Paraneptunicella aestuarii: one gene and its partners. The protein of the gene in region 3 interacts with the protein of the main gene of each other region in a pairwise test. Links are inferred from orthologs where the notes say so. Each region holds a gene or a part of one and is shown on either strand. Other genes may lie near its edges. The genes, in order: groL, KIH87_RS02455 and grpE.

Region 1 (3,160 bases), 2.9 Mb from region 3 along the record:
TACCTTTCAAGAGATGATGATATACATCAGCATGACGAAGAGGCTCTAAGAAAATCCTTAATATCGCCGTCATGCCGCACAACAATGCCGCACAACGATGCGGCATCCAGAATGCATTGGTGTCATTCCAAATTCATTTCGGAATCTCTGGCTTAAACGTCAAATAGAGCATTTTATTAACCAGAAATCACCGCTTTCGCCGAACAATGAAAAAAAATACAAATTTTTTTAAAAAAGATCCTTGAGATCATTGCTGCCACCCCCATTTACGCTGGCAACAAATTCAACGGAGTAGATCATACGGTCTACTCGAATGTTTTATTGAGTTCCATAAGGAACAAAATTAAATCTAATCTTGCATATTTCAGGAGATTGAAAAGATGGCAATTCGTCCTTTACACGATCGCGTAATCGTTAAACGCCAAGAGCAAGAAAGCAAATCTGCTGGTGGTATTGTACTAACAGGCTCTGCCGCCGAAAAATCAACTCGCGGTAAAGTTGTTGCTGTTGGTAATGGTCGTATTTTAGAAAACGGTGAAGTTCGTGCCCTAGATGTAAAAGTTGGCGATATCGTTGTTTTTAATGATGGTTACGGTGTGAAAACCGAAAAGCTTGATGGTGAAGAAGTGCTTATCATGAGCGAAAACGATATTTTGGCCATCGTTGAATAATCGCTAAATAGACATCATCAAACCGTTTTTTCAGTTTTAAAAGAATTTTGAGAGGAAAATAAACAATGGCAGCAAAAGAAGTCCGTTTTTCCGACGACGCTCGTGCAAAAATGCTTAACGGCGTAAACATCCTTGCTAACGCAGTAAGAGTTACTTTGGGTCCTAAAGGCCGTAACGTAGTTTTAGACAAATCTTTCGGCGCTCCTACAATCACTAAAGACGGTGTATCTGTAGCCAAAGAAATCGAACTTGAAGACAAGTTTGAAAACATGGGCGCTCAAATGGTGAAAGAAGTAGCGTCTAAAGCAAACGACGAAGCAGGTGACGGTACAACTACTGCAACCGTATTAGCGCAAGCTATCGTAACCGAAGGTTTGAAATCAGTTGCAGCGGGCATGAACCCAATGGATCTGAAACGCGGTATCGACAAAGCGGTAGCCGCTGCTGTTGAGCAACTAAAAGCCCTTTCTACCGAATGTAAAGACAGCAAATCTATCGCTCAGGTAGGTACTATCTCTGCTAATGCTGACGAAGAAATCGGTAACATCATTGCAGAAGCAATGGACAAAGTAGGTCAAGAAGGTGTTATCACTGTAGAAGAAGGCCAGGCTCTGGAAAACGAACTGGACGTTGTAGAAGGTATGCAGTTCGACCGTGGTTACCTGTCTCCTTACTTCATCAACAATCAGGAAAATGGCACTGTTGAACTAGACAACCCATACATCCTGCTGGTTGACAAAAAAGTTTCTAACATTCGCGAATTGCTACCTACTTTGGAAGCTGTTGCAAAAGCATCCAAGCCTCTGTTGATCATCGCTGAAGACGTAGAAGGCGAAGCATTGGCAACATTGGTTGTAAACAACATGCGCGGCATCGTAAAAGTAGCGGGCGTCAAAGCACCTGGTTTCGGCGACCGTCGTAAAGCCATGTTACAAGACATCGCAACGTTGACTGGCGGTACTGTTGTTTCTGAAGAAATCGGTATGGAACTGGAAAAAATCCAGTTAGAAGATTTGGGTACAGCAAAACGCGTAGTTATCAATAAAGACAACACAACGGTTGTTGATGGCGCGGGCGACCAAGACGCAATCCAGGGTCGTTGCGCTCAAATTCGTCAACAAATCGAAGAATCAACTTCTGACTACGACAAAGAAAAACTGCAAGAGCGTTTGGCTAAATTGTCTGGCGGCGTAGCAGTTATCAAAGTTGGCGCAGCCACTGAAGTTGAAATGAAAGAGAAGAAAGACCGCGTAGAAGACGCGCTTCACGCAACTCGCGCAGCGGTTGAAGAAGGCGTAGTACCTGGTGGCGGTGTTGCTTTGGTACGTTGTGCTGCTAAATTGGCAGACCTACAAGGCGACAATGAAGACCAAACTCACGGCGTGAAATTGGCACTTCGTGCAATGGAAGCTCCTCTACGTCAAATCGCACAAAATGCGGGCGCAGAAGGCTCGGTTGTTACCAACAATGTTAAAGCTCACGACGGCAACTACGGTTACAACGCAGGTAACGACACCTACGGCGACATGTTGGAAATGGGTATCCTTGACCCAACTAAAGTAACGCGCTCTGCATTGCAATTCGCAGCGTCTATTGCCAGCTTGATGATCACCACCGAAGCCATGATTGCTGATGCACCGAAGAAAGACGGTGGCTCAATGCCTGACATGGGTGGCATGGGCGGCATGGGCGGTATGGGCGGTATGATGTAGTGCGACGAGAGTCGCACCGCGCTAACGTAACTTTATGATTTCAATAGAAATATAGAGTTACGTTCCCTTGGGCTGAGTGGTAGACGATACCCTCAGCCACCTTTACTCAGCATTAGCTGAGCCCCTTAAGAACGTTGAAGGTCAACACATCTAATGTGAACGTTCGAGTTAATGGTCATAAGGATTATGACTTTAATAGCTGACCTAGCCTTCTAAATAATCAGATTTATATCTGCATACTTCAAAGTATCCATGGCAATGCTGTCTTTGATGGTTATGTCCTCTGGAATATGTCAAATAGCGCAGCGATAGAAGCTGCTTTGATGATTGTCTGACGTATTCGTCAACGATCAGACCTGTTATTCAGCTAACAGTAGCCTAGGGTTAGTGCGTCTGGAGTGATCCGTTCGTGCGAAGCTACCCAACAATGTACCTCTGCATCTGCGGATTAATTCACCGTGAGGTGGTTAATGTATTGGTTAAAGGCAAACCGATACGGGGCTAGGCTAGTTGGTATGGTTAACGTAAGTGAACTACTGATAAACACCGTCAACCGCAATAAGCGAAATGTCTTTGTTACGCTTAGACCAAAAGGTATGTGGCTGGTTATTCCTTTTACATCTGGGAATACGCTGACATTCAGCCATCGGTGAATAGGTAGAACCTAACCCAACTTTGTCATCAAAGTGGAACTCGGTAAGCCCGACTATCCGCCCGACTTCTCTTTGAGAATGTCAGGCAGGTGAACCGTAAGGCAAACTGTTGGATAAGCGGGTA
Region 2 (2,974 bases), 810 kb from region 3 along the record:
CCTCAGCAAAATAGTCGCCCGCCAAATCCACAAACAACGTATGATGCTTGGCTTCTGATTGGGTAATTTCCTGATAGAAGTCTTTCATTTTTCCAACCGGCAGCGCTTCCGCGACCAAACCAAAACGTTCACAACCTCGTGCTTCGACGATGCCACCGACCAATAACCGATCCAGCAGGTAGACATCGCTCCCCTTACGAAAGGACTTACGAAACTCGTTTACATAAGGGTCTTTGGTATCGGCTCCCGGCGTTAGCCCACGTTGATATAGCAACTTCACTACTTTTCTAAAATGTGTCATTTCCTCAATTGACAGGTCAATCATGGCTTTTACCAAACGCTCTTTGTCCGGGTAATGAGACAACATGGACATCGCCATGCCCGAGGCTTTTTTCTCTGCTGCCGCATGGTCGATCAGGAATGTATCGAAATCATCCATAACCGCCTCTGTCCATTGTGCAGGTGTTTTAAATCGTAATTCCAAAACAATGTCTTTAATTGCTGAGTGAATGCCGCGCATTATACCCATGGAAGCTACCAGCAGCCAACGCATGTTCAAACCTTCATTTCCTCTGGGAGTGAGTGTGATGACAATTCAATAATTAACCTTAATAAAATCAGGATTAAACGATTTATAAGAAAGCATACCTTTCGGTGTAATCTGGACTTAACAAGGGACTAAAATCTGTGCTAGGGTGGCGAAAACAGGCTGAATAATAACAATAACCTGATGCGCAAACTTGGTCCTGGATTTCTTATAACGGCCGCTTTCATTGGCCCCGGTACAGTCACCACAGCAACAATGGCAGGAGCCCAATTCGGTTACACTCTGGTTTGGGTGGTCTGCTTCTCAGTCATTGCGACTATGATTTTGCAGGAAATGGCCGCTCGATTAGGCATTGTGACCCAAAAAGGTCTAGCTGAAGCCATGAGACTGAGCATTGATAATATCGTCTTGCGCAGCTTGGCTCTGCTACTGGTCATTTGTGCTATTGGTGTTGGAAATACAGCGTATCAGGCTGGTAACTTCACAGGCGCGGCGCTTGGTTTACAGAGCATTCTGGGCGGTGAAATCACCCAATGGGTTCTGGTTATTGCCGCATTTTCAGCGGCCTTGTTAGCAACCGGGATCTATGCCGTTATCCGCATGGTGTTAACCCTGTTGGTATTCATTATGAGTGCCGTATTTATTGTTACCATGTGGATATCCAATCCCGATTTCAGTGCCATCTTTGAAGGTGTACTATCGCCCTCTATTCCCGAAGGTGGCTTGCTTACAACCATTGCTCTGATTGGCACGACAATTGTGCCCTATAACCTTTTCCTGCATGCAAGTCTTGCCAAGCACAACATCGCCAACCGTACCGAAAACAACCAGACCATGTATGTGTTTAACAACGACATGACCAGTGCTCGCACCGACAGCGGTATCGCCATTGGGCTTGGCGGGCTTATTACACTGGCAATTGTATGCACTTCCGCAGCCAGCTTTTTCGCTCATGGAGTTACTGCAACCTCGGAAAATCTGGCTTTGCAACTTGAACCTTTACTTGGTGAACATGCCAAATTGTTCTTTGCAGCAGGTTTACTCAGTGCTGGCGTAACCAGTGCAGTTACGGCTCCATTGGCCGCGGCCTATACCATCTGCGGTGTTTTTGGCTGGTCGGTATCGCCCAAAGCCATCGCTTTCAGAATTGTCTGGTTTTTAGTGCTCGCCATTGGCGCAGCTGTTTGTTTTACTGGCATCAAGCCATTAAATGCCATTTTGTTTGCTCAAGCCAGCAATGGCTTGCTGCTTCCTATCATTGCAGGATTTTTGCTTTGGGTAATGAATAGACGAGACATTCTGGGGGACTATACCAATGGCCCTATCAGCAACACCTTTGGTGGCGCAATCGTGGTTTTGGTTTCCGCACTGGGTATTTACAAATTAGTCAGTATCTTTTAAGTAAACGATGGGTTTCGCGTAGAGGTTATGGTGAAAACTGTATATAATCCGCGACTCTTTCATCGTTGAACCTAATTAACCTCTGATCATTATAAATACATGAGAAATATCATTGGCTCGATATCCTTTTTGGGATATGTCATTAACACCCTAATCTGGTTTGTTCCCATTTTTATTTTTTCACTGATGAAATTATTGCCGATCCCTCCCTGGCAAAAATTACTTTCCTATCTTCTGGACAGCTGTGCCACCTCTTGGGTAACAGTGAATAGCTGGAATCAAGCGCTAACAAGCAATACAAAATGGGAAGTAGAAGGACTGGAATCTCTCACTCCCAAAGATTGGTATCTGGTGATCGCCAATCACCGTTCATGGGTAGATATTCTGGTATTGCAGCGCGTATTAAATCGCAAGATCCCATTCTTGAAATTCTTTCTCAAGAAAGAACTCATTTGGGTTCCGGTTCTTGGTTTAGCTTGGTGGGCGCTCGACTTCCCATTTATGCAGCGCTATAAAAAATCCTTCCTGGCAAAGAACCCGCATTTGAAAGGCAAAGATCTGGAAACAACGCGTAAAGCCTGTGAGAAGTTTCGCTTTAAGCCTGTCAGCGTGATGAACTTTGTTGAAGGCACTCGATTTACCGAAGCCAAGCATCAACGCCAAAAATCACCATTCAAGCACTTGCTCAAGCCCAAAGCTGGCGGCATTGCTTTTGTACTGGAAGCCATGCAGAGCAATTTGCACAAGCTGGTTGATGTCACCATCTTTTATCCCGATGGCACACCCACCTTCTGGGAATTCGTTAGCGGCAGCGTGAAACGTATTCAGGTTAAAGTGAAGGTAATGCCACTCAATGAATTACGCGAATCAGGCGTTATTGGTCAGGATTATTTTAATAATAAAGATGAAAGAGTCGTATTTCAGCGTTGGTTAAACGAAGTTTGGCAGCAAAAAGACAATACTATTAACTCATTAGCGGATGTACATTAGTATCGTAACTCCTCATGGTTTTTATCATTTTTCCAT
Region 3 (2,945 bases):
GTAACACATTGAAATAACTGTAATCTTTGGGGTGGATCAAACTGAGTTTGTCTGGATTTTTGCGAATGTGGATTTCGTCACCAGGCATCACTGACAGCACTATGTGACCGTCACAACTGACTTGTTGATTCTCGGTGTTGTCGGCGGATACTTTGAGTTTCACTTCGCTATTGGCATCTACCACTATTGGGCGATTGCTCAATGTGTGCGGGAACATTGGCACTATGGCAAGTGCATCCAGATTCGGTGTCAGAATTGGGCCGCCGCCAGAAAGAGAGTAGGCTGTTGAACCTGTCGGCGTAGCCACAATTAAACCATCAGAACGTTGGGTGAAAACAAAGTCGTCATCGACATAGAGTTCAAACTCCATCATATGAGCCACTTTGGTATGGTGCAGAACCGCTTCGTTAATAGCTGCATTGCTGCTTTTCAGTACGCCGTGGCGATGGACTTCTACTTCCAGTAAAAAGCGCTGTTCAACGGTGTATTCACCATTAAATATGTAGTCCAGTTGCGTTTCGATTTCATCAGGGTGGATGTCGGTAAGAAAACCAAGGTTGCCTCTGTTAACGCCGACAACGCCAACATTGAAACGAGACAGTACCCGGGCTGCGCCCAGCATATTGCCATCACCACCCACAACAATAGCAAGTTCCACCTGTTTGCCAATTGACACCATGTCATGAACTTCCACCGAAGGGCAGTTCAGTTCATTAGCTACTCGTTCTTCAACGAGTACCTTGCATCCCCTTTTTTTCAAATAGTGCATGAGGGCGTTTAAGCTCTCGTTTGCGCCGTGATGATTGGGTTTGCCTATTAGACCGACGGTTTCAAAATTGCGTTTTGGGGTGCCCATACTGACTTTAAAAGTACGACCTGAAAATAAACTGTCCCTAGACTAGAGCAAAATAAGCGGGAAATCCAAGCTTTAAATCTTTCATGTCAGAGATATTCGTTCTAATTAGAGAAGTATTTCTTATTCTTACATTGCTTAAAAAGGACGCTGTAAGCTAACGAATTCAAGCTTAATGGTAAAAAAGTGAATTTGTCTTAAAAAAACGCCTTGAATCAACTCAAAGTAACCCCATTAATAGCCGCAATTCAATTTTTGCTTACAAATTTGGGAAGTGTATACATGAGTAATGAAGCACAAAACGAAGAGATGGTTCAAGAAGTCGACGCTCAGACTCAAGGTGAGCAAGCGTCTGAGACTGATTCAACAGCAGGTATGACCGTTGATGAAGCTCGTATTCAGGAATTAGAGGCTGCTCTGGCGAAGGCCGAGGCAACGATTGCTGAACAGAAAGATTCAGTATTGCGGGCTGCTGCTGAAGCTGAAAATGCTCGTCGTCGTGCAAGCGCTGAAGTGGAAAAGGCGCATAAGTTTGCACTGGAACGCTTCGCGGGTGAGTTGTTACCTGTTGCGGATAATTTGGAGCGAGCTTTACTGTCTGCTGATCCTGCCAATGAAGCATTAAAGGCTGTGATGGAAGGCGTAGAGATTACTCATAAATCCTTTATTAGTACGATTGAAAAATTTGGATTGGAAGTTGTTGACCCACAAGGTCAGGCATTTAATCCAGAACAGCATCAAGCCATGGCTATGCAGGAATCGGCAGATTTCGCACCAAACACGGTAATGGCTGTGATGCAAAAAGGGTATCTCATTAACGGCAGATTGCTACGTCCAGCGATGGTTGTTGTATCTCGTGCAGTAGCCGGAAATGACGAAAATAATGTGGATGTAGAAGTTTAGCATTTGGGATTTTTTGTGGTTTTTTTTCATGTTAAACATTGAAAAAAAATCAAATAACCCCACTAAAAATACAGTTTTAAAGAATTTGTAGTTGGAGAAATCTGATGGGTAGAATCATTGGTATCGACTTGGGAACCACTAACTCCTGTGTTGCTGTATTAGATGGCGATAAGCCTAAAGTAATTGAAAATGCCGAAGGCGATCGTACAACGCCTTCTATTATTGCTTACACTGACGACGGTGAGACCTTGGTAGGTCAGCCTGCGAAGCGTCAAGCGGTCACAAACCCTAAAAATACACTTTACGCAATCAAGCGTTTAATTGGTCGTCGTTGGGAAGATAAAGAAGTTCAACGCGACATCGACATTATGCCTTTCAAACTGGTTAAAGCCGACAATGGTGATGCCTGGGTTGAAGCGAAAGGCGAGAAAATGGCTCCGCCACAGATTTCTGCTGAAGTCTTGAAAAAGATGAAAAAGACAGCAGAAGACTATCTTGGTGAGCCGGTTACTCAAGCCGTTATTACTGTACCTGCGTACTTTAACGACTCTCAACGTCAAGCCACTAAAGACGCGGGTCGTATTGCTGGTCTTGAAGTTAAACGTATCATCAACGAACCGACTGCTGCTGCGTTAGCATACGGTATGGACAAGAAGAAAGGTGACAATGTTGTTGCTGTTTACGACTTGGGTGGTGGTACATTCGATATTTCAATCATTGAAATTGATGAAGTTGAAGGTGAGCACACGTTTGAAGTATTGGCCACTAATGGTGACACTCACTTGGGTGGTGAAGACTTCGATAACCGTGTTATCAACTACCTGGTTGATGAATTCAAGAAAGATCAAGGCGTTGATTTACGCAAAGATCCTTTGGCCATGCAGCGTTTGAAAGAAGCGGCTGAAAAAGCCAAGATCGAATTGTCTTCTGCGCAACAAACAGAAGTGAACTTGCCGTACATCACTGCTGATGCGTCAGGTCCTAAGCATTTAACTATTAAAGTGACTCGTGCCAAGTTGGAATCACTGGTCGAAGATATGGTTAAGGATTCTTTGAATCCGGTTAAACAAGCGCTTTCTGATGCAGGTTTGTCGGTAAACGACATTCACGACATCATTCTGGTTGGCGGTCAAACACGTATGCCTTTGGTTCAGAAGTATGTAACTGAATTCTTTGGTAAAGAGCCTCG

The links.
Region 1: the proteins of grpE (region 3) and groL interact in binary tests that used the Escherichia coli proteins (3 or more experiments, as listed by UniProt). The link is inferred for Paraneptunicella aestuarii from one-to-one orthologs.
Region 2: the proteins of grpE (region 3) and KIH87_RS02455 interact in binary tests that used the Escherichia coli proteins (3 or more experiments, as listed by UniProt). The link is inferred for Paraneptunicella aestuarii from one-to-one orthologs.

The regions. Positions count from the first base shown.
Region 1 is NZ_CP074570.1:4,320,676-4,323,835, forward strand. What follows is about bases 62-3,059. They hold groL (chaperonin GroEL), read left to right. Parts: upstream 62-736; coding sequence 737-2,383; downstream 2,384-3,059. Other genes in these bases: KIH87_RS16845 (co-chaperone GroES), read left to right, coding at 381-671.
Region 2 is NZ_CP074570.1:578,958-581,931, reverse strand. Bases 28-2,839 are described here. They hold KIH87_RS02455 (Nramp family divalent metal transporter), read left to right. Parts: upstream 28-730; coding sequence 731-1,948; downstream 1,949-2,839. Other genes in these bases: KIH87_RS02450 (acyltransferase), read left to right, coding at 2,048-2,839; KIH87_RS02460 (tRNA-(ms[2]io[6]A)-hydroxylase), read right to left, coding at 28-520. Also shown: more of KIH87_RS02460, read right to left, coding at 1-27; more of KIH87_RS02450, read left to right, coding at 2,840-2,938; KIH87_RS02445 (acyltransferase), read left to right, coding at 2,953-2,974. UniProt on the Escherichia coli protein: H(+)-stimulated, divalent metal cation uptake system. Involved in manganese and iron uptake. Can also transport cadmium, cobalt, zinc and to a lesser extent nickel and copper. Involved in response to reactive oxygen.
Region 3 is NZ_CP074570.1:1,384,491-1,387,435, forward strand. Bases 163-2,945 are described here. They hold grpE (nucleotide exchange factor GrpE), read left to right. Parts: upstream 163-1,135; coding sequence 1,136-1,756; downstream 1,757-2,945. Other genes in these bases: nadK (NAD(+) kinase), read right to left, coding at 163-856; dnaK (molecular chaperone DnaK), read left to right, coding at 1,861-2,945. In the rest of the region: more of nadK, read right to left, coding at 1-162. UniProt on the Escherichia coli protein: Participates actively in the response to hyperosmotic and heat shock by preventing the aggregation of stress-denatured proteins, in association with DnaK and GrpE. It is the nucleotide exchange factor for DnaK and may function as a thermosensor.